4 regions of the Bacillus sp. UNC322MFChir4.1 genome follow, and region 1 is predicted to be linked to each of the others. Evidence: riboswitches for the same ligand, from Rfam matches in the RefSeq annotation. Region 1 holds a riboswitch; each other region holds the start of a gene.

Evidence for each region. Region 1 has a riboswitch for S-adenosylmethionine ahead of metK (methionine adenosyltransferase). Riboswitches for the same ligand answer to the same signal wherever they lie in the genome.
Region 2: it holds a riboswitch for S-adenosylmethionine, as region 1 does, so the genes downstream of both, BR72_RS18120 (Na+/H+ antiporter NhaC family protein) here and metK (methionine adenosyltransferase) in region 1, are expected to answer to the same signal.
Region 3: it holds a riboswitch for S-adenosylmethionine, as region 1 does, so the genes downstream of both, BR72_RS11400 (methionine ABC transporter ATP-binding protein) here and metK (methionine adenosyltransferase) in region 1, are expected to answer to the same signal.
Region 4: it holds a riboswitch for S-adenosylmethionine, as region 1 does, so the genes downstream of both, BR72_RS15720 (bifunctional O-acetylhomoserine aminocarboxypropyltransferase/cysteine synthase) here and metK (methionine adenosyltransferase) in region 1, are expected to answer to the same signal.

What each region holds. Positions count from the first base shown of each region.
Region 1 is NZ_KN050810.1:232,919-238,869, forward strand. It holds gene BR72_RS20255 (DUF4097 family beta strand repeat-containing protein) at 1-464, shown strand, start outside; gene metK (methionine adenosyltransferase) at 794-1,993, opposite strand; SAM riboswitch class I at 2,159-2,281, opposite strand; gene pckA (phosphoenolpyruvate carboxykinase (ATP)) at 2,501-4,087, shown strand; gene BR72_RS20270 (ATP synthase subunit I) at 4,239-4,610, opposite strand; gene BR72_RS20275 (hypothetical protein) at 4,964-5,185, shown strand; gene BR72_RS20280 (DMT family transporter) at 5,209-5,951, opposite strand, start outside.
Region 2 is NZ_KN050809.1:169,394-175,344, reverse strand. It holds gene BR72_RS18135 (murein hydrolase activator EnvC family protein) at 1-102, opposite strand, end outside; gene gltP (glutamate/aspartate:proton symporter GltP) at 536-1,804, shown strand; gene BR72_RS18125 (ribonuclease FAU-1 family protein) at 1,967-2,494, shown strand; SAM riboswitch class I at 2,830-2,935, shown strand; gene BR72_RS18120 (Na+/H+ antiporter NhaC family protein) at 3,033-4,343, shown strand; gene BR72_RS18115 (hypothetical protein) at 4,784-5,059, opposite strand; gene BR72_RS18110 (lmo0954 family membrane protein) at 5,496-5,852, shown strand; gene BR72_RS18105 (PspA/IM30 family protein) at 5,899-5,951, shown strand, end outside.
Region 3 is NZ_JQKQ01000025.1:24,664-30,614, forward strand. It holds gene sufD (Fe-S cluster assembly protein SufD) at 1-280, opposite strand, end outside; gene sufC (Fe-S cluster assembly ATPase SufC) at 296-1,081, opposite strand; gene metQ (methionine ABC transporter substrate-binding lipoprotein MetQ) at 1,318-2,130, opposite strand; gene BR72_RS11395 (methionine ABC transporter permease) at 2,209-2,874, opposite strand; gene BR72_RS11400 (methionine ABC transporter ATP-binding protein) at 2,867-3,892, opposite strand; SAM riboswitch class I at 4,157-4,264, opposite strand; gene BR72_RS11405 (hypothetical protein) at 4,391-4,735, opposite strand; gene BR72_RS11410 (thioredoxin family protein) at 4,890-5,189, opposite strand; gene BR72_RS11415 (toprim domain-containing protein) at 5,201-5,545, opposite strand.
Region 4 is NZ_JQKQ01000045.1:12,996-18,946, forward strand. It holds gene thrC (threonine synthase) at 1-147, opposite strand, end outside; gene BR72_RS15710 (homoserine dehydrogenase) at 147-1,442, opposite strand; gene metA (homoserine O-acetyltransferase MetA) at 1,586-2,491, opposite strand; gene BR72_RS15720 (bifunctional O-acetylhomoserine aminocarboxypropyltransferase/cysteine synthase) at 2,472-3,767, opposite strand; SAM riboswitch class I at 3,861-3,964, opposite strand; gene BR72_RS15725 (hotdog family protein) at 4,139-4,510, shown strand; gene BR72_RS15730 (chloride channel protein) at 4,726-5,951, shown strand, end outside.

The DNA of each region.
Region 1 (5,951 bases):
ATCTTTCAGAAAAAAATGGAGTTGCCAACTTAAATACTTCTTTTGATGGGCAATTCTTTAGCAATAGTGAAACTTGGGTTGATGTGAAACTCTCAGTACCTAAAAACGTAAAAGTAGAATTTAAAGAAAACCATCGAAACGGAGATATTAAAGTTTCTAAACTGGATTCAGATATAAACATACTTAATGTTAATGGAAATATAGACATTTCCAATGTTAAAGGAATTGTAAGTGTAACAAATAGGGATGGGAAAGTTAATATTTCTAATTCGTCATCTGATATCAATGTTGACAATAATAATGGAGCTGTTGTTATTAAAGATATTAACGGGTCAGTACGTGCTAAGATTGGAGATGGATCAGCCGATATCAATAGTATTGAAAAAAACGTAACAATCTTAGGCGCTAAAAACGATAAGATAAAAGTGGATGGTGTTAAAGGGAAAGTAACGTTCAATAAATAAAGTTTGATTTATTGATATGAAAATGAATGAAACCAACCGCAGTTTTTGTGAAACGACCATATAACTTAGTCAATCCGTCTTGCTTATTATTTGAACTTACCTAATAAAGAAAACTTTATCCCGCTATTCGCGGGCAGTAATACTCCCACCTCAAAATTCGGCGAAAGCAAAGAAGTTAGGTGGGAGATAAACTGCCTGTAAAAGCCCGATTGGTTCAACTAATAATCAGTGGGGGATGAAAAAACCCCCACTGATTAAAGTTTCACTTTATGTATTTCCATAAATAAAAAAAGCTTTGCGCACACGCGCAAAGCTTTTTTCTTCCTATATTATAGACCAGCTTGCTCTTTTAAAGCTTCAGCTTTGTCTGTACGTTCCCATGATAGATCTACATCAGTACGTCCGAAGTGGCCGTAAGCTGCTGTTTGTTTGTAAATTGGGCGACGTAAGTCTAACATTTTGATGATGCCAGCTGGGCGAAGATCGAAGTTGCTTCGGATTAGTTCTACTAATACTTCTTCAGATACTTTTCCAGTGCCAAATGTATCAACAGAGATAGATACTGGTTGTGCTACGCCGATTGCGTATGCAAGTTGTACTTCTGCTTTGTCAGCAAGTCCTGATGCTACGATGTTTTTCGCAACGTAACGAGCTGCGTATGCTGCAGAGCGGTCAACTTTTGTTGCATCCTTACCAGAGAATGCACCGCCGCCGTGACGAGCATATCCGCCGTAAGTATCAACGATTATTTTACGACCTGTTAAACCAGCATCGCCTTGTGGTCCACCAATAACGAAGCGGCCTGTTGGGTTAATGAAGAATTTTGTTTCTTCATCGATTAATTCAGCTGGTACAACTGGTTTAATTACAAATTCTTTTAAGTTGCGATCGATTTGTTCCCAAGCAATCTCTGGATGATGTTGCGTAGAAATTACGATTGTGTCGACGCGAACTGGTTTACCATTTTCATCATACTCAACTGTTACTTGTGTTTTACCGTCTGGACGTAAGTATGGTAATGTATCATCTTTACGAACTTCCGTTAAACGACGAGCTAATTTGTGAGCAAGTGAGATTGGAAGTGGCATTAATTCTTTTGTTTCATTACATGCGAAACCAAACATTAAACCTTGGTCGCCTGCACCGATTGCTTCAATCTCTTCGTCAGTCATTTGACCTTCGCGTGCTTCTAACGCTTGGTCAACACCCATTGCGATGTCAGCAGATTGCTCATCGATAGATGTTAAAACTGCACAAGTTTCTGCATCAAATCCGTATTTTGCACGAGTGTAACCGATTCCTTGAATTGTTTCACGAACGATTTTTGGAATATCCACATAAGTAGAAGTTGTAATCTCTCCCGCTACCAATACTAAACCAGTTGTTACTGTTGTTTCACAAGCTACACGTGCGTTTGCATCTTTTGATAAGATTGCATCTAAAATAGAATCAGAAATTTGGTCACAAATTTTATCTGGATGTCCTTCAGTTACAGACTCAGATGTGAACAGATGACGTTTTTTTGTCATGTGGTAAACCTCCCTACAGTAATGATATATATTGTACGGAACTCATCCTTAATTTGCCACAAACTGCGACATTCATGTATTTTCCCATACAAGTACAAAAGAAAAACCTTTCCCTATTAGAGGAAAGGTTGTATTTGCTACTTGCATACTGCTTTTTGCCCTTCGCTCTTATCGTTCGAGACTATTCGCCTCGCACAGGTTTAAGCACCTATTCACTTGTTTGACTTTCATACAAGTGAGGTTGCCGGGCTTCATAGGGCCTGTCCCTCCGCCAGCTCGGAATAAGAGAGTATCCGTCCTCAACTATACTAAAGAAATGAATTTCATTTGTCAATCCAAATACACATATTCCTATAAGTTTTTCAGGGCAGAAATTTATGGAAAAAATAATATAATAACACAAACAAAAAACAAATAAATAGTATACATTATTTATATGATTGTGTTATACTTTTAGTGGGGATTACGATGAATATTCATAAATCAAATAAAGGATGGTATATAAATATGAGTACTGCGAATGTCCAAATTGGATTACATGAACTATTGAACGGAAGCAATGCACAGGTTCAATTGAGCGTTCCGCAATTAACGGAAAAGGTATTAATGAGAAAAGAAGGTCAATTATCTTCTACTGGCGCAGTTTCTGTTTCAACAGGAAAATATACAGGACGTTCTCCGAAAGATAAATTTATTGTAGACGAAGCATCTGTTACGGACAAAATTGCTTGGGGATCTGTGAACCAACCAATTTCTGAAGAACATTTCAATAAATTATATACAAAAGTGCTGGAATACTTAAAAGATAAAGAAGAACTATTCGTGTTCAAAGGATTTGCAGGAGCAGACCGCAACTACCGTCTTCCTCTTCAAGTTATTAATGAATATGCTTGGCATAACTTATTTGCGCATCAACTATTCATTCGTCCAACTGAAGAAGAATTACAAGACCATGATGCACAGTTCACAATTGTATCTGCACCAAACTTTAAAGCAGATCCAGCAGTTGACGGCACAAATTCAGAAACATTTATTATCGTTTCATTTGAAAAGCGTATCGTGTTAATCGGGGGTACAGAATACGCTGGTGAAATGAAAAAATCAATCTTCTCTATTATGAACTACTTACTTCCAGAGCAAGATATTTTCTCTATGCACTGCTCTGCAAACGTAGGCGAAGAAGGCGATGTTGCTTTATTCTTCGGTTTATCTGGAACAGGCAAAACAACATTATCTGCTGATCCGAACCGTAAATTAATTGGTGATGATGAGCACGGTTGGTCTGATAACGGTGTGTTTAATATTGAAGGCGGTTGCTATGCAAAATGTGTGAACTTATCTCGTGAGAAAGAACCACAGATCTTTGACGCAATCAAATTTGGTTCTGTTTTAGAAAACGTTGTGCTTGATGAGCATACACGCATTGCCGATTACGATGATACTGCATTAACAGAAAATACACGTGCAGCTTATCCAATTGATGCAATTGATAACATTGTGTTACCTAGCGTTGCAGGTCATCCAAATACAATCATTTTCTTAACTGCTGATGCATTCGGCGTATTGCCTCCAATTAGTAAATTAACGAAAGAGCAAGCTATGTATCATTTCTTAAGCGGTTACACTAGTAAACTAGCAGGAACTGAGCGCGGTATTACTTCACCGCAAGCAACATTCTCAACATGCTTCGGTTCTCCATTCTTACCGCTTGATGCATCTCGCTATGCAGAAATGCTTGGTGAAAAAATCGAGAAGCATGATGCAAATGTGTTCTTAGTGAATACTGGCTGGACTGGCGGCGAATACGGCGTTGGAAAACGTATGAACTTAGGTCATACACGCGCAATGGTGCAAGCTGCATTAAACGGCGAGCTTGACAACACTGAAACAGCAAAACATGATATCTTCGGTCTTGAAGTACCACTTCATGTTCCTGGTGTACCTGATGAAGTATTAATGCCAGAACAAACATGGACTGATAAAGAAGCTTACAAAGTTAAAGCAACTGAACTTGCTAATAAGTTCAAAGAAAACTTCAAGAAATTTGATACTGTTTCTGAAACAGTTGTAAACCTTGGCGGTCCAATCGCCTAACCTAACTTTACTGTGAAATATCCTAAATCATGTGAATAAGTATGTTGTGATTGCAAGAAAACAAGTACTCACCGACAAAGCCCACGTTTTCTTGTAATCGCGCATACTTACATATAAAAGAGGCTTACGAATAATCTCGCAAGCCTCTTTCCTATTTCTTAGCATCTTTCATACTGTAATATGCTAAATTAATTACAATTAATATATATCCGCCCATAATCCCAACAGCAAATGCCCACATCACCATATGATGCTCAATTTCGTACATAATAATGGCACCAAGTATCGCTGCTGCAAATCTGTTTATCATCCCAAGAGTTGGTGATTTCGTTTTTTTCACTATACTCTCTCCGATTTTTTCAATGCGGCGTCCTAAAATCCAAACACAATACGTGCTCACAAGAAAACCAAGACCGATTCCTAAAAAGTGCGGAGAAAAAGGAGTAAATGCCCAGCCGAGCATCATCAGTGCTAAAATGTAATATGTTTGTACTTTAAATGTTTGTAACGACATGTTAATCATGTTGTGGCTCCTTTGCTGCAAAATTTCTATATCAAATATCATCCAAATTAAAAACATAAAAACCACTTTTTAGGTGAGTAAAAGTATGTAATCGATTCCCTACTACATGCAATATAAAAGCAGGTCATCTCGACTTATATGCTGAAAAAGCAAAATGGATTTACATAGTTTCAACTATTTTGATAGTGTTTATATTGTTAAAATACATTTAAGAACTAACATTATACAAAACTTCTATCGTAAATAACGAGTCGAATTGTGTCGTTTTTCCAAACATTTTTTATAAAATTAGCTATCATTTTAACAAAATATGGATATTATATAGTAAGTACACAATAAAGGAGGGACTTCCATTGCTCTTCTTTCTCATCGCTCTTATTCATTTCGTTATCCCGGCTCTCGTCGGCTTAACATTATATTGGTATACACCTAAGCATAGTGTTTTCTATGCTGTCCTCAGCGTTCTTCTCACCGGTATGATTCTCGTTACTTATTTCCACTTTCCTTCCCTCAACTGGATTCCATTTATTATAGCTATCTTGTATCTTGTTTTTTTACCGAGAATCAAAAAATAAGAAAGCAGATCTAATCTGCTTTCTTATTTTGAAATATTTTCTTTTACAGGTAACCGTTTCTCTGACTTTACAAACCACAAACCAAGAAAAATAATCAATCCGCCAATCAATTGTTGCAAAGATAACTGCTCTCTCGCCCATATTGCTGCAAATAAAACCGCTACAAACGGTGTAATGTACATATACACCATCGTATGAGATGCTCCAATTTTTTGAATCCCAACGTACCACATCACAAGCCCAAATACAGTAACAAGAAAAATCGAATAGAACAGTGAAAGCCATGTACTACCGTGCTCAATCGTAAAAGGCAACTGAACAATTTGCCAACCGCTCAAAAATACAAGCGGCACCGCACCAATTGCTGACGCCCATGCTGTTACACGCAAAGCGGAATATCTTTTCATAAGCGGCGTTGCTAAAACAGGGTACAATCCCCAACAAATCGAAGTAATAATCCCAATTGCATTCCCGTAAAAAGATTGTACAAGAGAATGCCCAGCAAGTAATACAAGCGCAGCTCCGATACACGCAATGGCTGATCCAACAAGTTTACGTGATGAAAACTGCTCTTCTTTCAAAAATACAGCAAACATCGTTGTAAAAATAGGAGAAATCGAGATTAATAACGATGCATTTGTTGCAGACGTATATTGAATCGTTTCCATGAACAGTGTTTGATACAACGTAATCCCAACCATGCTAACAAAAATAAGCCTTACGATATCTTTCCATGCGATATAAAGCGATTTTTCTATATAAAACG
Region 2 (5,951 bases), on a different contig from region 1:
TAATTTATCTTGACTCGTCTCCGCATACGCTGTTGAAAGCACGGGAGAAACGAAAATAGTGCCGGCTGTCAATAAACTAAACGCTGTGATTTTTTTGTTCATCTGCCTATCTCCTTTCCCTACATTCTATTATAATCATAAAAAAGAGAAAAATGTCTATTGTTGTAATGATAATGTAAAAAAATATTTAAGGAATTGTTATTAAATGGCGAAAGTTAGAAGAATTTCACTCCTAAATTGTTCGTTTTTATTATAACGATTCATTTATATATTAACGGATATATATAATGAGGAATAAGAAAAAAGGAATCGTTCTCATGTTAGGTTTCCTAACATGCTTTTTATTCTTGTCAACAAAAATATTTGCATACTGGTAAACTTATTTAGTTGTCAGATTAATATTTTTGCCTTATTATTTTAAAAGGGAGGAAAGTATTGAATAGTTGAACAATATTTAATACTTCTATTTTTTTGTATTTTATAGAAAAATAGAATATGAAAATTAAGAACATCTTAGAAGGGGGTTGCAGCAAGTATGAAAAGAATTGGACTTGCGTGGCAAATTTTAATTGGTCTTGCTCTCGGTATTCTCGTAGGAGCGATTTTTTATGGGAATACAGAGATTGTAAAGTATCTAAAACCGATTGGTGACATTTTTATTCGTTTAATTAAAATGATTGTTGTACCAATTGTAGTAGCAAGTATTGTTGTTGGTGTTGCCGGCGTTGGCGATGTGAAAAAGCTTGGACGTTTAGGCGGAAAAACAATTATTTATTTTGAAATTATTACAACGATTGCGATTGTTGTTGGATTATTAGTAGCAAACATATTCCAGCCGGGAAAAGGTGTGGATATGTCATCATTACAAAAAACAGATATTTCTAAGATTGCAGCTACAACAGAAAAAGTACAGCATTCATTTGCAGACACGTTCGTAAATATTGTTCCAACGAATATTATGAAGTCGTTAGCAGATGGTGATATGCTTGCAATTATTTTCTTCTCTGTATTATTTGGTTTAGGGGTAGCGGCAATTGGAGAAAGAGGAAAACCAGTTCTGAATTTCTTCCAAGGTGTAGCCGATGCAATGTTCTATGTAACAAACCAAGTTATGAAGTTTGCACCGTTTGGTGTGTTTGCGTTAATTGGCGTAACGGTTTCTACGTTTGGTGTAAAGTCATTAGTTCCATTGGCTAATTTAGTTTTTGTTGTTTATGGATCAATGATTTTCTTCGTTGTTGTTGTATTAGGTCTTACGGCAAAGATATTTGGAATTAATATTTTCCAATTTTTTAAGATTTTAAAAGACGAGCTTATTTTAGCATATTCTACAGCAAGCTCAGAGACGGTTCTACCAAAGATTATGGAAAAGATGGAACGTTTCGGTTGTCCGAAAGCAATTACATCTTTCGTTATTCCAACAGGTTATTCATTTAACTTGGATGGTTCAACATTATATCAAGCAATTGCAGCAATTTTCTTAGCGCAAATGTATGGTATTCATTTATCTATTACACAGCAAATTACATTGCTTCTTGTGTTAATGCTTACTTCAAAAGGGATTGCTGGTGTACCGGGCGTATCGTTCGTAGTATTATTAGCAACGCTTCATACAGTAGGTATTCCATCTGAAGGTTTAGCGTTTATCGCTGGTATTGACCGTATTTTAGATATGGCACGTACTGCAGTAAACGTAGTAGGTAACTCTTTAGCTGCAGTTGTTATGTCTAAATGGGAAGGACAATATGACGCAGAAAAAGGACAAGCTTATTTGAAAGAGATTTCAGAGAAGCAAGTAGCTTAAATATTAGAAGGGCCTTCACGGTGTACGTGAAGGCTTTTTTTTATAGAAATACAAATGAAAAAACTCTTTTTTGGTGGAGGTGAGAGGAACTGGCCGTGCATAGAAGCGATCATTTTTGTTCTGTATAGCCGCAACTAATATGTAAAATAAGGAGAAGTGAGGATGAAACGGAAATACGGAGATGGATCATCGTGGAGACGATTAACTGAAAAGACCTATTCGGTTAAAGATGTACAGGATGGGATGTTAGGTATATTACATATAAAGCAAGTAAAAGAGCCGAGTTATAAGGAGTATAGTAATCGGAGCATTTGTATTGCGAATAATGGCTATACTTGGGTCCAGTATTTTATAAATGGGAAAAATTTTGCGATTACAGCTATGTTAGACGAGAAAAAAGAGCTTGTCCAATATTATATTGATGTTGCAAAAGCGTATAAAATTGATGAAAGAGGATTACCTTATTTTGATGATTTATATTTAGATGTTGTCTTGTTGCCAGGCGGAGATACATATGTATTAGATGAAGATGAGCTAGAAGAAGCATATACGGAAGACGATATTTCAAAAGAGGAGTATGATTTAGCTTGGAATACGGCAGAGTGGATTATGAAAAAAATTGAAGAAGAAGATTTTTTATGGTTTTCCATTTTAGAAGTAGAAATTCAAAAACTAAAAGATCGTCTTTAATATATAGAAGTATAAATTAAAAAATCGATATAAAAACTCTCTTTTTTAGGCGAGCGAGAGGAACTGGCCATGCATAGGAGCGACTTATATGAAACGACAAATTGCTTTCTATGTTTCCATTTTGTTTGTGGTAGGAAAAGGGCTAATCGTTTCTAAATGGAGATAGACGCTCTGGTCTCCTCAAAAAAGAAAGAGGTTGTTATATCATTGTATTACTTTGTATCTATGCAATATCAAAAAAATACCAACTATTTTGATAGAAATAATGTTTGACATTTTTTCATGCAGCGAGTAAAGTAAGAAAAGATTGATTAACAAAAAAATAATATAAAACCTTCTTATCAAGAGAGGCGGAGGGACTGGCCCTACGATGCCTCGGCAGCGGACTCATATTCGAGTGCTGTGCCAAATCCAGCAAGCGATATGCTTGATAGATGAGAAGAGTGTTTCTTATATGATATATAAGACCTCTTCTCTTCAGAAGAGGTCTTTTTCGCTCTTGTGAAGGATAGGTTTAGAAATAGGAGAGGATATTACTTTGGAACAAACAAAAGGAAATGCATGGGCATTATTACCACTTGGCATATTTTTAGCATTATTTATTGGTTCTGGTATAATTACAGGGGATTTTTATAAGTTACCAATTCTGGTTGCGATTTTAATTGCAGTTGCCGCTGCATTAGTAATGAATAGAAAAGAAAATTTTACGACAAAGGTTGAACGTTTTGCTAAAGGTGCTGGCAATCCAGATATCATGATTATGGTATTAATTTTTGTATTAGCAGGTGCATTTTCTGAAACGGCAAAAGGCATGGGCGGCGTTGAAGCAACTGTAAACTTAGCGCTTTCTGTTCTGCCGCAAGGATTTTTAGTTGTTGGGTTGTTTGCTATCGGTGCTTTTATTTCATTAGCAATGGGAACGTCAATGGGGACGATTGCTGCATTGGCGCCAATTGCAGTAGGGATTAGTGGACAAACGGATATTTCTATGGCACTTGCTATGGCAACGGTTGTTGGCGGTGCGATGTTTGGCGACAATTTATCTTTTATTTCAGACACGACAATTGCAGCTGTCCGTACACAAGGAACGGAAATGAAAGATAAATTTAAAACAAATTTCTTAATTGTATTACCAGCTGCTATTGTTACGAGCATACTGTTAGTTGTTCTTACGTTAGGAACTCATACAAATATGACAGCACATGCGTTTAATTGGGTGAAAATTTTACCGTATGCAGGAGTGTTAATTACGGCGCTGCTTGGATATAACGTATTAGTTGTATTAACGGGAGGAACGGTGTTAGCTGGTATTATCGGTATGATTGATGGAAGCTTTACACTCGCAAGCTTCTTTAAAAGTGTTACAGTAGGAATTAATGGAATGATGGAGCTTGTATTATTAGCAATTTTAATCGGTGGAATGGTCGAAATCATTCAATATAACGGCGGTATTCAATATTTAATGAATGTGCTAACACGCAATATTCGTTCGAAAAAAGGTGCAGAATTTGGAATTGCTGGTCTTGTAGGTATGACAAATATGTGCACAGCAAATAATACAATTTCTATTATTTTCACAGGTCCATTAGCAAAGAATGTGGCAGATCAATATCATATTGATCCGAAGAAATCGGCGAGCTTGTTAGATTTATTCTCTTGTAGTGTGCAAGGATTAATTCCGTACGGTGCACAAATGTTAACGGCGGCAGGATTTGCTTCCCTTTCACCAATTGAATTATTACCGTACTCATTTTATCCAATGTTAGTCGCTGTTTGCGGAATTATCTCAATTGTCATTAATTTCCCGCGTCTTTCGCCTGAGAAAAAGGAATATCAAAAAACAGCATAACTACTCAGTCGCTCTATGAAAAAAGGAAGAAAAGCACTTTCTTAAATGGTCTGGGAGGGACTAGCCATGCGTAGAAGCAGTCAGTTCCTATTTCTTCCACGCGCGAAGTGTGAAAACAAAGAAAGGCAGCAGTGCATTGCCATTTTTACCCCGCATTAACGGGCAGTAAAGATAGAGGGAAATCACCGAAGATAACTGCCTGTAAAAGCCCGATTGGTGAGGGCTAACCTTTCATGGGAAAAGCATCCATGAAAGGAAGGTTCACTTTATCTTCGTAGCAGCAATCTATATGCTGAAAAATGAAGTGGATGGTTGAGTAGTTACTGTTAATTTGCACAGTAAATAACACGCAAAAAAAACTCAGAGTCCCTATATGACTCTGAGTTTTACTTTTGTATGAGGCTTATTCAATTAAAGCTCTGTTAGTGAATAAATTATTTTCAGAAGAAATATTTAATACCCTGAGAAAATATAAAATAAAAAGCGGAAATTGCTAAAACTAAATCAATTAATGCTAACTTCTTATTTTCTTCTTTTAAATTTATGGTAAAACCATAAATACTTCTAACCATCCAAAAAGCTATCAAAAATAACCCACCAAAGTGGTCATTTGTATAGTTTTCATCAAAAAACATTTGTATTGCACCTAAGATTAATAAAATAAGTACGATATTAGTTCCAATCCTTAAAGCCCTATTTGATTTATTATATTTCAATTCTTCACCCCCAATTCAACAATCCCTCTTAAACTATCCTGCTTTTTAGAGAACGAAGACAATTTTGCTTCTCATTATTTTAACATAAATTACCTAATTTCTTCGTTTCTTTTTAAGTAACTATTCAGCCATACACTTCATTAGCAGATAGATTGAGGTCATAAAGATAAAAACGGTAAAGCACCTTGCTACCTTTCTTTGTTTTAAAACGTTGCACGTGGCAGGAAAGGGCCCTGACCGCTCCTATACATAGCCAGTCCCACTCTCCCATTTAAAAAAGATGCTTTTCAGTCTTTTTTCAAAGGATAACTGAGTAATTACGGTCTGATAATAAATAGGACTTAAGTCTGAGAGAAAAACGGTTCTTAAGCTCGTTATAGAAAAATGAAAATCTAGGTAAGATAAGAGTATCAAAACGAAGGGAGGCAAGCACAAGATGAAACAATTTTTAGCGTTTATGGCAGCCGGTATTTTGGCTTTAATTGCTCTTGGAAGTCTTGCTGGTATTGTAGGATTAGCAATTGGAGCAGGGATTGTGTATTGGAGCTATAAATCATTTGTGCGAGCAAAATCATTTTTTGGAAAACTAGCTTGGGGGATCGTCGGTTTAATCGGCTTGTCAATTGCCCTGTCCCATTCCCCAGCATTAATCGGTATTGCGGCATTAGTCGTTCTATATTATGGATACCGTGAGTGGAAAAAAGAGAAACATGTAGTAGAGGCTGCTTCAGACAGCTCGAAGCCGTATAGCAATTTTGAAGATGAGTGGAACAGATTAATGAAAAATAACTAATATGAAATAACAAAAAATAATAGAGTAGAAGAGAGGAAGATTAAAAATGAAACAATCATTATTCGGACGTGTACGAGATGCAGTACTTGCAGATTTTCA
Region 3 (5,951 bases), on a different contig from region 1:
TACCACTACGCTGTACAAGTACGTTATTATTTTCATCAATTATATTTTTCACTGCTTCTGGAAGTTCTTCAAAAGAACCTACAGGCTCTTGCTTTACAGTTTTACCTTTGCCGATAAAATCCCATTTATCAATTTTCGTTTTATCTGGTGTTGGCATTGGAAGTTCAGTTGCCTTTGCAAGAGCTTGTAAGCGGAACTCAGTCAACCAAGCAGCTTCATTCGCTTCGCTTGCAAGTTGACGGATAGAATCTTGATCGAAAGGTAATGTACCAATTGTCATGTTTATGCTCCTCTCTTACGCTTCTTGCTCTTCTGTTTCGTCTTCAATACCTAGTTCTTTCTTAATCCAGTCATAACCTTCAGCTTCTAAACGTTGTGCAAGCTCAGGGCCGCCAGATTTCACAACACGACCATTCATCATAACGTGTACATGATCTGGAGTGATGTAATTTAATAAACGTTGGTAGTGCGTGATCATTAAGCAACCGAAATCTTCGCCGCGCATTTCGTTAATACCTTTAGATACAACTTTTAATGCATCGATATCAAGACCAGAGTCAATTTCGTCTAAGATTGCGATTTTTGGCTGAATCATCATTAATTGAAGAATTTCGTTACGTTTTTTCTCACCGCCAGAGAAACCTTCATTTAAATAACGTTGTGCCATTGATGGATCCATTTCTAGGAATTCCATGTTTTTATCTAATGTACGGATAAATTTCATAAGAGAAATTTCATCGCCTTCTTCGCGTCGTGCATTAATTGCAGAACGTAAGAAGTCGGCATTTGTTACTCCGCTAATTTCACTTGGATATTGCATTGCTAGGAATAAACCAGCTTGTGCGCGCTCATCTACTTCCATTTCTAATACATCTTCACCGTCGATGATGATGCTGCCTTGTGTTACTTCATATTTTGGGTGACCCATGATTGCAGAAGATAAAGTTGATTTACCTGTTCCGTTAGGTCCCATAATTGCATGGATTTCTCCACCTTTTACTTCAAGGTTTACACCTTTTAAAATCTCTTTTCCATCAATTGATACATGTAAATCTTTAATCGTTAATGTAGAACCAGCCATCTCAATACCTCCAATAATTCTATATATACATTTTAAAAATTCCTAAAACGTTCACATTCTCATTTTATTCTCATTCTAATTTTATATCAAATAAAATGATACTGCAAACGTTGAAAAAATGTAACAATTTTTCTACAAATCCGAACAGGAATATTCTGCACATTATATTATGATACACCTTTCTTCCTAATTATATAAAGAAAAAAGGGCCAAGAAATTCCAGCCCTTTTTTCACCTTATTCACTTAAAGGAAGCACAGCTCCTTTGTATTCTTTCTTAATGAAATCTTGAATTTCTTTTGAATGTAACACTTCTATAAGTGCTTTAATTTCTTTTTTATCTTTGTCACCTTTACGAACAACAACTACGTTGGCGTATGGAGAATCATTGCCTTCAATCGCAATCGCATCTTTTTCTGGGTTTAATTTCGCATCAATTGCATAGTTTGAGTTAATTAAAACCGCATCGCCTTCTTTATTGTTATACACTTGTGGTAACAAGCCCGGCTCAATGTCTGTTTTGAACTTCAAGTTTTTCGGGTTTTCTGCAATATCTTTTGTCGTTGCTTTAACAGGGTCTACACCATCTTTAATTTTTATAATGCCTTCTTTTTGTAGAATTGCTAACCCACGTCCATGATCAGTAACAGAGTTACTCATAATAATTGTTGCCCCATTTGGAAGATCTTTTAAGCTTTTATATTTTTGAGAATACACACCAATTGGTTCTAAATGAATTTTCCCTGCTATTTCAAAATTATAGCCTTTATCTTGAATTTCTTTCTCTAAATACGGAATGTGTTGGAAATAGTTCGCATCAATATCTTTATCAGCTAACGCTTTGTTTGGTAATACATAATCTTGGAATGGTTTAATATCCAATTTAATTCCTTTTTTCTCTAATAGTGGTTTCGCTTTTTCTAAAATAACTGCATGCGGTACGTTAGAAGCACCAATCACAAGTTTCTTTTCATCTTTTCCGCCGCTACCACAAGCAGCTAATGCAAATACAAATACAGCAATAAGTGCTGAAAATAATACCTTTTTCATATAATGACACCCTTCCTTTTCCCAATATTCAAAATAGTAAATCTATAGAAAGTCTTTGGCTGAGACGAAAACTCCTTTTTATCTTTTATCAAGTCGCTTCGTAAAGAAGTCCCCAAACACTTGAATAATAAATACGATCACAAGCACAAGAATTGTTGCCATGAGAGTTACATCGCTATTGCCCCGCTGGAATCCATCTAAATAAGCAAGTGTACCAAGGCCGCCGGCACCAACTGCTCCAGCCATCGCTGTATAACCGACAAGGGCAATTGCCGTTACAGTAATACCTGACACAAGTGCTGGCAAAGATTCTGGTATTAATACTTTAAAAATAATTGTACTCGTCTTTGCTCCCATCGCTTTCGATGCTTCAATGACACCTTTATCAATTTCACGAAGCGCAATTTCAACCAATCTCGCATAAAACGGCGCTGCTCCAATAATTAATGCTGGCAATGCAGCACTTGCTCCAAGAATGGTACCTACAAAAAACTTCGTAAATGGAAGGAGTAAAATAATTAAAATAATGAACGGGATGGAACGAAAAATATTTACAAATGCTCCAATTACAACATTGACTGGTTTGTTCTCCCATAAATTATCTTTACTTGTAAGAAACAGTACTAATCCAAGAATAAGCCCCAATACAAACGTTGCAAGTGTGGCAACTGCCGCCATGTATAGTGTATCCTGAGTAGCCACTAGCATTTTATCCCAATCAACATTTTGAAATAGATTATCCATGTGCAATCACCTCCAGCTCGACTTGTTCCTGTTGAATCGTTGCAATTGCTTTTGCAATCACATCTTCTTTGCCATTTAAATGAACGATTAAGCTTCCATACGCTCCGCTTGTCGTTTGGGCAATATTCCCTTGTAGAATGCTCACTTCCACTCCATCTTGCTTCATTAACTCCTGTAAAACTGGTCTTTCTACTGCTTCACCAACAAACTGTAATTTCACTACTTTTCCTTCTGGGTATTTCTCTGCTAAATGTTCAATTGCCTCATCTGCATCTTCAAAATCTGTTATTTGTTTAATGAAGCGCTTTGTAATTTCTTGCTGCGGATTACGAAATACCTCTAACACGCTGCCACTTTCAACAATCTTCCCTTTTTCCATAACAGCAACGCGGTTACAAATTTTTTGAATGACATGCATTTCATGCGTAATAAGTACAATCGTTAACCCAAGACGCTTATTAATATCGAGAAGCAAATCTAAAATTTGATCTGTCGTTTCCGGATCTAATGCTGACGTTGCTTCATCACACAATAATACTTTCGGATTATTCGCTAATGCTCTTGCAATACCAACGCGCTGCTTTTGTCCGCCACTTAGCTGAGATGGATATGCATCTCCTCGTCCCTCTAAACCAACAAGACGAATTAATTCATCTACGCGCTGATTTCGTTTCTCTTTTGCCACCCCAGCAATCTCAAGCGGGAAAGCAATATTTTCACGAACAGTTCGTGACCACAGTAAGTTGAAATGCTGAAAAATCATCCCGATTTCTTGACGTGCTTCTCGAAGTTCCTTACCTGTAATTGCCGAAATCACACGTGCTCCAACCGTAATCTTTCCAGACGTTGGTTTCTCCAATTGATTAAACAAACGAATTAGCGAACTCTTTCCAGCGCCACTATAGCCAATCACCCCGAAAATCTCGCCCTTTTCTATTTGTAAATTCGCATCATCCACAGCGGTAACATCACCGTGTTTAGAACGATATATCTTCCTTACATTTTCTAATATAATCATCGATGTCACCCCTTTTTTAAATTAAAAAGCGTAAGCGGCTCGTTCAGAATCGCAGGACGTTGGAGCTCTCGACCGAGAGAGCGAAACGACCGGAGATTCTAGCCGCTGAAGCTGGATTACATAAAAAGCGTAAGCGGCTTCCCGCTATCACTCTATAAAAGTTTTGTCGTTCAAGTGTCCTCCTACACCGAAACAACAAAAAAAACCTTTCTGCTTGAAAATGAGCAGAAAGGTTTTTTATACACAAATTACCATTATCCTTTCCTCTCATCTCTCAAAGCATTCGCTTTGCAGGAATTGGCACCATTTCAACATAAGTTGACGGTTGCCGGGTTTCACAGGGCACAGTCCCTCCACCTCTCTTGATAAGAGAAAATCAGATATAAATTTCGTCTGATTTTATCGTTATTAAGTTTTCGTTATTTTATGTTTTGAATTGTATCAACGCATGAAATAGATGTCAACAGAAATTTTCGCAAAGAATAAACTTTCTGAAATTTAAGCACCCATTTGTAGCGGTTTACAAATATGAAATACAGATTCTAATAATAGCATCGTTCGATATGTCCCTTTATATGTAATTGCATTTCTGCGCAAGAGTGACTGCAAGCGTACTTGCCCTGTAATCAACAACCGCAAATCTGTTTCTTGAAAACAAACAAGTTCTTCAGTTCCCACCGCACCATTTATAAGTTCAATTTTCTCTCTTGAAATATTCAATGAATAACATTCATCTTGGAAAGTAAAACAAACAACCTTTTCAAATTGTGGTAATAGTGGTTCTAAGTGATATTGCGTATTGGCATATGTTACAAATGATTGAAGCAGTGAATACAATGTCATCTTTATCACACTCCCCATATCACGTTTTACATATTACCATTCCATCTTTATTACGCACTCTCCTGTATCATTCTCTCGACAAATGCTGTATAAAAAACCATTTATCTCTCACTATTTCCCAAGAAATATGTCGAGGCGGCAATTTTTTTGCCGCCTATTGTAATTCCATATATAAATATTCCACAGATTGAAATGCATATATTTTCTTTACAAGTTTATTCTTCTCAAATATAAGTAAACACGGAACACTTTCAATTTGATACTCCCGCGCAAAATGCGGTGCATAATTTACATTCAGCATTCCAATTTCTAAATGAGGCAACGCTACTTCAACAACCGTTAGCATTTTTTTCGCAAGCTGGCACGTACCACACATTGGTGTATATACATATAACACCGTTTTTTCTTGGTCTCTAACTGCAACTTCTGCTTCATGTCCTGTCCAATCTATCATCGTACCATTCCTTACCGTAAAAATTCTGTATAGACGTCAATATCGGCTCCCCATAAAACGTTCGCTAAATGAGATGGTGGTGCAGTCGCAACCTCTCGATATGAGCGATCAATGTAAATATGTTCAGCATGTGGAAATTCTCGCCGAAACTGTTTGCGCAATTTCTCTCCAGCATCATCCGCGTCCACAAGAACATATACTTCTTTATCATACAACTGGTCAATGAGCTCATCCATTTTTGACAAACCAATTGTACCATTTGTACAAACAATTTCCACCGGTTCTCTAATAATTGTTTCAATCTTTCGCTTATCTGACTTACCTTCAACAATAATTACTTTTTCTACATAGACCACTTGGCATCACCCGATCACCGTATACTATGATATAACATTAGCTTTAGTATATAGTATATTCGATATTTCAATGTTGTTTCCTGTTTATTTTTGTAAAGAAAAGCGGAGCTGGACAATAAGAAAAGCATAAGTGGCTCGTTCCGAAACATATTTAAGAAAAGCTCCATTCCTATCATTTCTAAGTAGAAAAAAACTATGTTCTATATACATCCATTTTGATTTTCCAACAGCTAAGTCGCTATTATGTAGAACAAAGATGACCTGCACTCAATTTCTCCCTTAGGTTTAATCCTTGCATGTGGCAGGAAAAGCTCCTAACCGCTCCTATGCATGACCAGATGCTCTCGCCCACCTAAAAAGACAGGTTTTTTTGCTTATTTTTCAATCACTTTTAAAAAACAGCACA
Region 4 (5,951 bases), on a different contig from region 1:
TACTTTCGCATAAACAGAAACACCCCATTTTTCTGAAAGGTTTTCTAATAAAATCAGCGGTGTATTTCCTTCTGATAGTGAAAGCGACGGTGTTTGCTCGGTAATTGGTAAGTATTCTTTATAAGCAGCAAGTAATCCGTTCCACATTAGCGAGCATCTCCTTCAATACGGTAGTTTGCTTTCACACAATCTACTTCATCATACGTCTCTAGTGTTTCTAGAATGTATGTATAATCTGCAAGGGATGCACGATGTGTAACAATAACGATTTCTGCCGCTCCTTTCTTTTGTAATGGCATTTGAATAATCTTTTCAAAGCTTACGCCTCGTTCAGAGAATAACGATGTAATTTTCGCAAACACACCTACTTCATCCTTCACATGAAGGCGTAGAAACTTCTTCACATAAATTTCCTCATCTGCTTTTAATACTTTCTCATATTGCGGGGTTACTGCACTATTTCCCGTTACACCAAGGCGTACATTTTTCATAACCGCTACTAAATCAGATACAACAGCTGTTGCTGTTGGCAAACTTCCCGCACCTGGTCCATAAAACATTGTTTCTCCTACCGCTTCGCCATATACATATACTGCATTATATTCATTTTGAACAGCGGCAAGCGGGTGTGAATTTGATAACAATGTTGGTTCTACTGTTACCTCTAATTTTTCACCATCACGCTTAGCTACACCGATTAACTTAATTGTATAACCTAGACTCTTACTATATGAAATGTCCTCCTCCGTAATAGATGTGATTCCTTTTACATTCACATCATGAAGTTCTACATTTGTAGAAAATCCAAGTGTCGCTAAGATCGTCATCTTTCGTGCCGCATCTAACCCTTCAACATCTGATGTTGGATCTGCTTCTGCAAATCCAAGCTGCTGCGCTTCATTTAACACGTCGTCATATGCTCTCCCTTCGTCAGACATTTTTGTCAAAATAAAATTCGTTGTTCCGTTCACAATACCCATCATTTTCGTAATCCGATCAGAAGAAAGACCTTCCACAATGCTTCGTAGAATCGGAATACCACCTGCTACACTCGCTTCATAAAACAAATCCGCTTGATTTTCCTTTGCTACAGTAAGAAGTTCTGCACCGTGAAGTGCCATTAAATCTTTATTCGCTGTGACAACGTGCTTACCATTTTGGAGTGATTTTAAAATATATGCTTTTGCATCTTCTATACCGCCCATCACTTCAATCACAACATCAACATCTGGATTATTTATAATTTCATTTGGATTTCTCGTTAATAATGTTGGGGTTACTTGGACCTCTCGTTCTTTTTCTAAGTTTTGTACTAATACTTTTGCTACTTTGATAGGACAACCGATTTGGTGTGCTAAACGATCTTGATGATCTTCAATAATGCGCACGACACCGCTTCCTACAGTTCCAAGACCTAATAGGCCAACTTGAATTTCGTTCATAGTACTGTCCACCCCTTTAAAAATTGTATTTAGGTGCCATTATATAAGGTCAGATCACAAAAAACAATATATTTTGAACATTCTGAATAATAAAGATCGTTCTTTACAAAGAAAACGTTACCACGTGTTATGCTCAACTTCCTTTACAAAATATAAGGAGTTTCCTGATACACATAGTAATTCAACCAATTTGAGAATAGTAAATTCCCATGACTACGCCACTTTACTACTGGATTTTCCAAAGGATTGTCATGCTTAAAATAATTTTTGGGAATAGCAATATCCAATCCTCTTTGCTGATCGCGCTCATATTCTTGCTTTAATGTCTCACAGCTGTATTCACTATGACCAAGAACAAAAATATGCTTTCCATCCTTATTCATAACGAGATGAACACCAGCGTATTCAGAAGTCGCTAACAGATCGAGCTCCTGTACGCGTTGAATATCAGATGCACGAACTTCTGTATGACGAGAATGCGGTGCAAAAAAGCTTTCATCAAAACCGCGTAATAATTTCACATGTTCCTGCTGCACTTCATGCTCAAATACCCCAAACATCTTTTGCTCAAGCGGATATTTTGGAACTCCGTAGTGATAATACAATCCTACTTGCGCCCCCCAGCAAATATGAAGCGTTGATGTGACATGTGCATTGGAATACTCCATAATTTGCTTCAGTTCTTCCCAATAATCTACCTCTTCAAAAGGAAGTGTTTCAACCGGAGCACCAGTAATGATGAGCCCGTCAAACTTTTCTCCTTCAATATCACGAAATGTTTTATAAAAGCTTGTTAAATGCTCCTGCGCTACATTTTTTGCTGTATGGGACTCCATATGAAGGAAATGGACATCAAGTTGAAGCGGTGTATTACCAATTAAACGAAGCAACTGCGTTTCTGTTTCTTGCTTTGTTGGCATTAAATTTAAAATAGCAATCTTCAAAGCACGAATATCTTGTGTTTCTGCTCGTTCTTTCGTCATCACAAAAATATTTTCATTTTGCAATATTTTACGAGCGGGTAAATCTTTAGCAATGATGATCGGCATATTGTTTTCCTCCAGAAAGTGCTGCTTCTAAATCAGCAATAATATCCGCCGCTTCTTCAATACCAACCGATAACCGAATCAAATCAGACGTCACACCAGCCAAACGCTGCTGTTCTTCCGTAAGCTGGCGATGCGTTGTGCTTGCCGGATGAATGACACAAGTTCTTGCATCTGCAACATGCGTCACCAATGTCGCTAGCTTCACATTACCAATAAACTGTTTAGCAGACTCAAGACCCCCTTTTATTCCAAATGTTAAAACACCGCTCGCACCCTTCGGTAAATATTTTTGTGCCAATTCATAGTTTTCATTATTTTGAAGTCCAGGATAATTGACCCACTCAACGCGTTCATGCTCAGACAACCACTGTGCAACAGCTAGAGCATTTTGACTATGACGCTCCATGCGAAGATGCAACGTTTCTAAGCCAACATTGGTCATATACGCATTGAATGGGCTCATACAATTTCCATAATCTCTTAATAGCTGTACACGAGCTTTCACAATGTATGCCGCTTGCCCGAAATTTTTCACATAACTCACACCATGATAACTTGGATCTGGCTCAACAAACTCAGGAAACTTACTCCAATCAAAATTCCCGCCATCAATAACAATGCCGCCTAGTGAGCTTGCATGACCATCAATATATTTCGTTGTAGAATGAACGACAATGTTTGCACCATGTTCAAATGCATGACATAAATACGGCGTCGCTAATGTATTATCCACAATAAACGGTACCCCAAGCTCTTTTGCCGCCTCAGAAAACTCTTTAAAATTCAGTACATTCATTGCTGGGTTCCCAAGCGATTCCGCATACACAAGCTTTGTTTTCTCATTTGCAAGGGCAACAATTTCATCAGCAGATAAGTTTGGATTAAAGAATGTGACCTCAATCCCTAGCTTCTTAAGACTAACTCCAAATAAATTAAATGTACCGCCGTATACTGTTGATGAGCAGAGCAAATGATCGCCGCTGCCACAAATATTTAAGACCGCTAGCATAATTGCAGCCTGCCCTGATGCCGTTGCAACTGCACCAACGCCGCCTTCTAACTCTGTAAGTTTTTGCTCAAACGCCGCAAGCGTTGGGTTCCCAATACGCGTATAAATATATCCCTCTGCCTCCAGATTAAAGAGGGCCGCTAAATCATCAGAAGTATCGTATTTATACGTCGTGCTTTGATAAAGTGGCAAAACACGAGGTTCACCATTTTTCGGCGTATAACCACCTTGCACACAAATCGTTCCTTTTCCCCATGATTCCCCCATTTCGCAATCCCCTTTCTTTTATAAAAAATAAAAAACTGCTTCTTTCCTAAAATAAGAAAGAAGCAGTTTAGATAAACGCTCGCCATGTAGCCTTTCTTATCTTTCAGGAAATACCTGCAGGATTTAGCACAATTCCGATTTACGGCTGTTGCCAAGGTTTCATAGGGCCCGTTCCCTCCACCTATTCTTGATAAGACTTATTCAATTACCGATGATTTTATAGAAAATATTACCTCATGTCAATATTTTTCTGAATGTTCCTAAAATATTTTATTATCTTTACTATCAAACTTTACCGAACAAAGAATATTCTGTAAAATTTAAGGTATGAATGATAATTCATTCATAAACGAATAGGAGGCGATTAATACATGAAAGTCGGGGAAATATTAACTTTTGAAAAATCATTTACGAGAGAAGATGTAGATCTATTTAGTAAAATTTCTGGTGATGCTGGTGATCACCATGTTGTTCCAGATGAACATGGCCGCGTCATGGTACAAGGATTACTAGTTGCAACATTGCCTACGAAAATTGGCGGCGATTTAAATTTTATTGCAAGAGATGTAGAACTTACTTTCTTACGCCCAGTCTTTACCGAAGATACCGTTCGATGTGAAGTTACACTGGTTCATCATGAAGAACAAGCAGATCGAATCATTGCTGTTTCAAAAGCAGAATGCTTTAATCAACATGGTAAAAAAGTGTTGGAAGGATCTTTTAAAGGGATTATTCGCCAATAACTAACACAACCTTCTTCAGTGGGGGATTCTTCATCCCTCACTGATAGAAAAACCACTCAATTAAGCTTTCCACTCTCCTCTGCTTCTCTTCTTTTTTCTCTCTACACCTTGGAACGAGATTTTATTGCCTACTACTGATAAGATATACAAATAGTATATATATCAGAATCTCTAAATTTGTCATAACACCATATAACATGAAGGAGACATAAAAAATGACGATTAGAAGAAGCACGCATTCCTTACTTATCATGTACGGTATGTTTCTAGGTTCCATAGTTGGTGCTACAGTCTGGTTATTTTTAGTTACCACAAATGCCGGCATTCAGTTTATTTGGGGATATTTACCAAAAGAATTTGCATTACCACCGTATTACACAATTTTTGTAACGACAATTGGTGGTATTCTTGTCGGACTCTCGCAAAAATACTTCGGTACATACCCGCGTTTAATGCCAGAGGTAATGGGTGAATATAAGAAAACAGGTAGGATTGAGTACCGTTTTGTACATCAATCTACAATAACAGCTGTTATTGTTTTAATATTTGGTGCAAGTTTAGGACCAGAAGCAGCACTCGTTGGAATTATCGGTGGACTTTGTACGTGGGTTGGCGATCGATTTCATTTCGCTTTAAAAGGAATGAAGGGACTAACGGAAATTGGGATTGGCGCTACTTTAAGTGTTATTTTTAACGCACCATTATTCGGTTATTTAGCTCCAAGTGAAAATGAGGGTAAATCACTTGACGAAATTTCCAAGGGAAAAAAGACGATTGTATATCTCGCTACTACTTTTGCTGGCTTTTCTGTTTATTTATTGCTTAGTAAGCTTGATAACCGAGGATCTTTTATTGTTAATTTTGGGAAAGGATCTTTTTCACTCCATGAATGGCTTGCCTTTTTACCCTTAATTTGTATAGGTGCTGGTGTAGGCTATTTTTATTTCAAAATAGAATATTTATTAGAAAAAATAGTACATCCCTTTCAAAAATATAAAGTAACATTAGGAGTTATAGGCGGCATTCTTTTAGGGATTGCAGGAACCTTACTACCTTATACAATGTTTTCAGGAGAACATCAATTAAAGGAATTAGTAAATGAATGGACAGAATTATCATTTTGGATGCTGCTTCTTTCCGGAGTTTTAAAATTATGTGTAACGGCCGTCTGTTTAAGTACAGGGTGGCGCGGCGGACATATTTTTCCGATTATATTTGCTGGTGCAAGTATTGGATATGCTGTCGCCGCTGTCATACCATTAGATCCAGTTGCTACTGTAGCTATTGTAACAACAGCCATTTCAAGCTATGCAGTACGAAAACCGATCGCTATTACATTATTATTACTCATGTTCTTCCCAATTAATTTATTAATACCAATGATTGGAGCCGCAATGATCGGTAATCTATTTCCACTCCCTAATCATAATGAGCAGGAGGG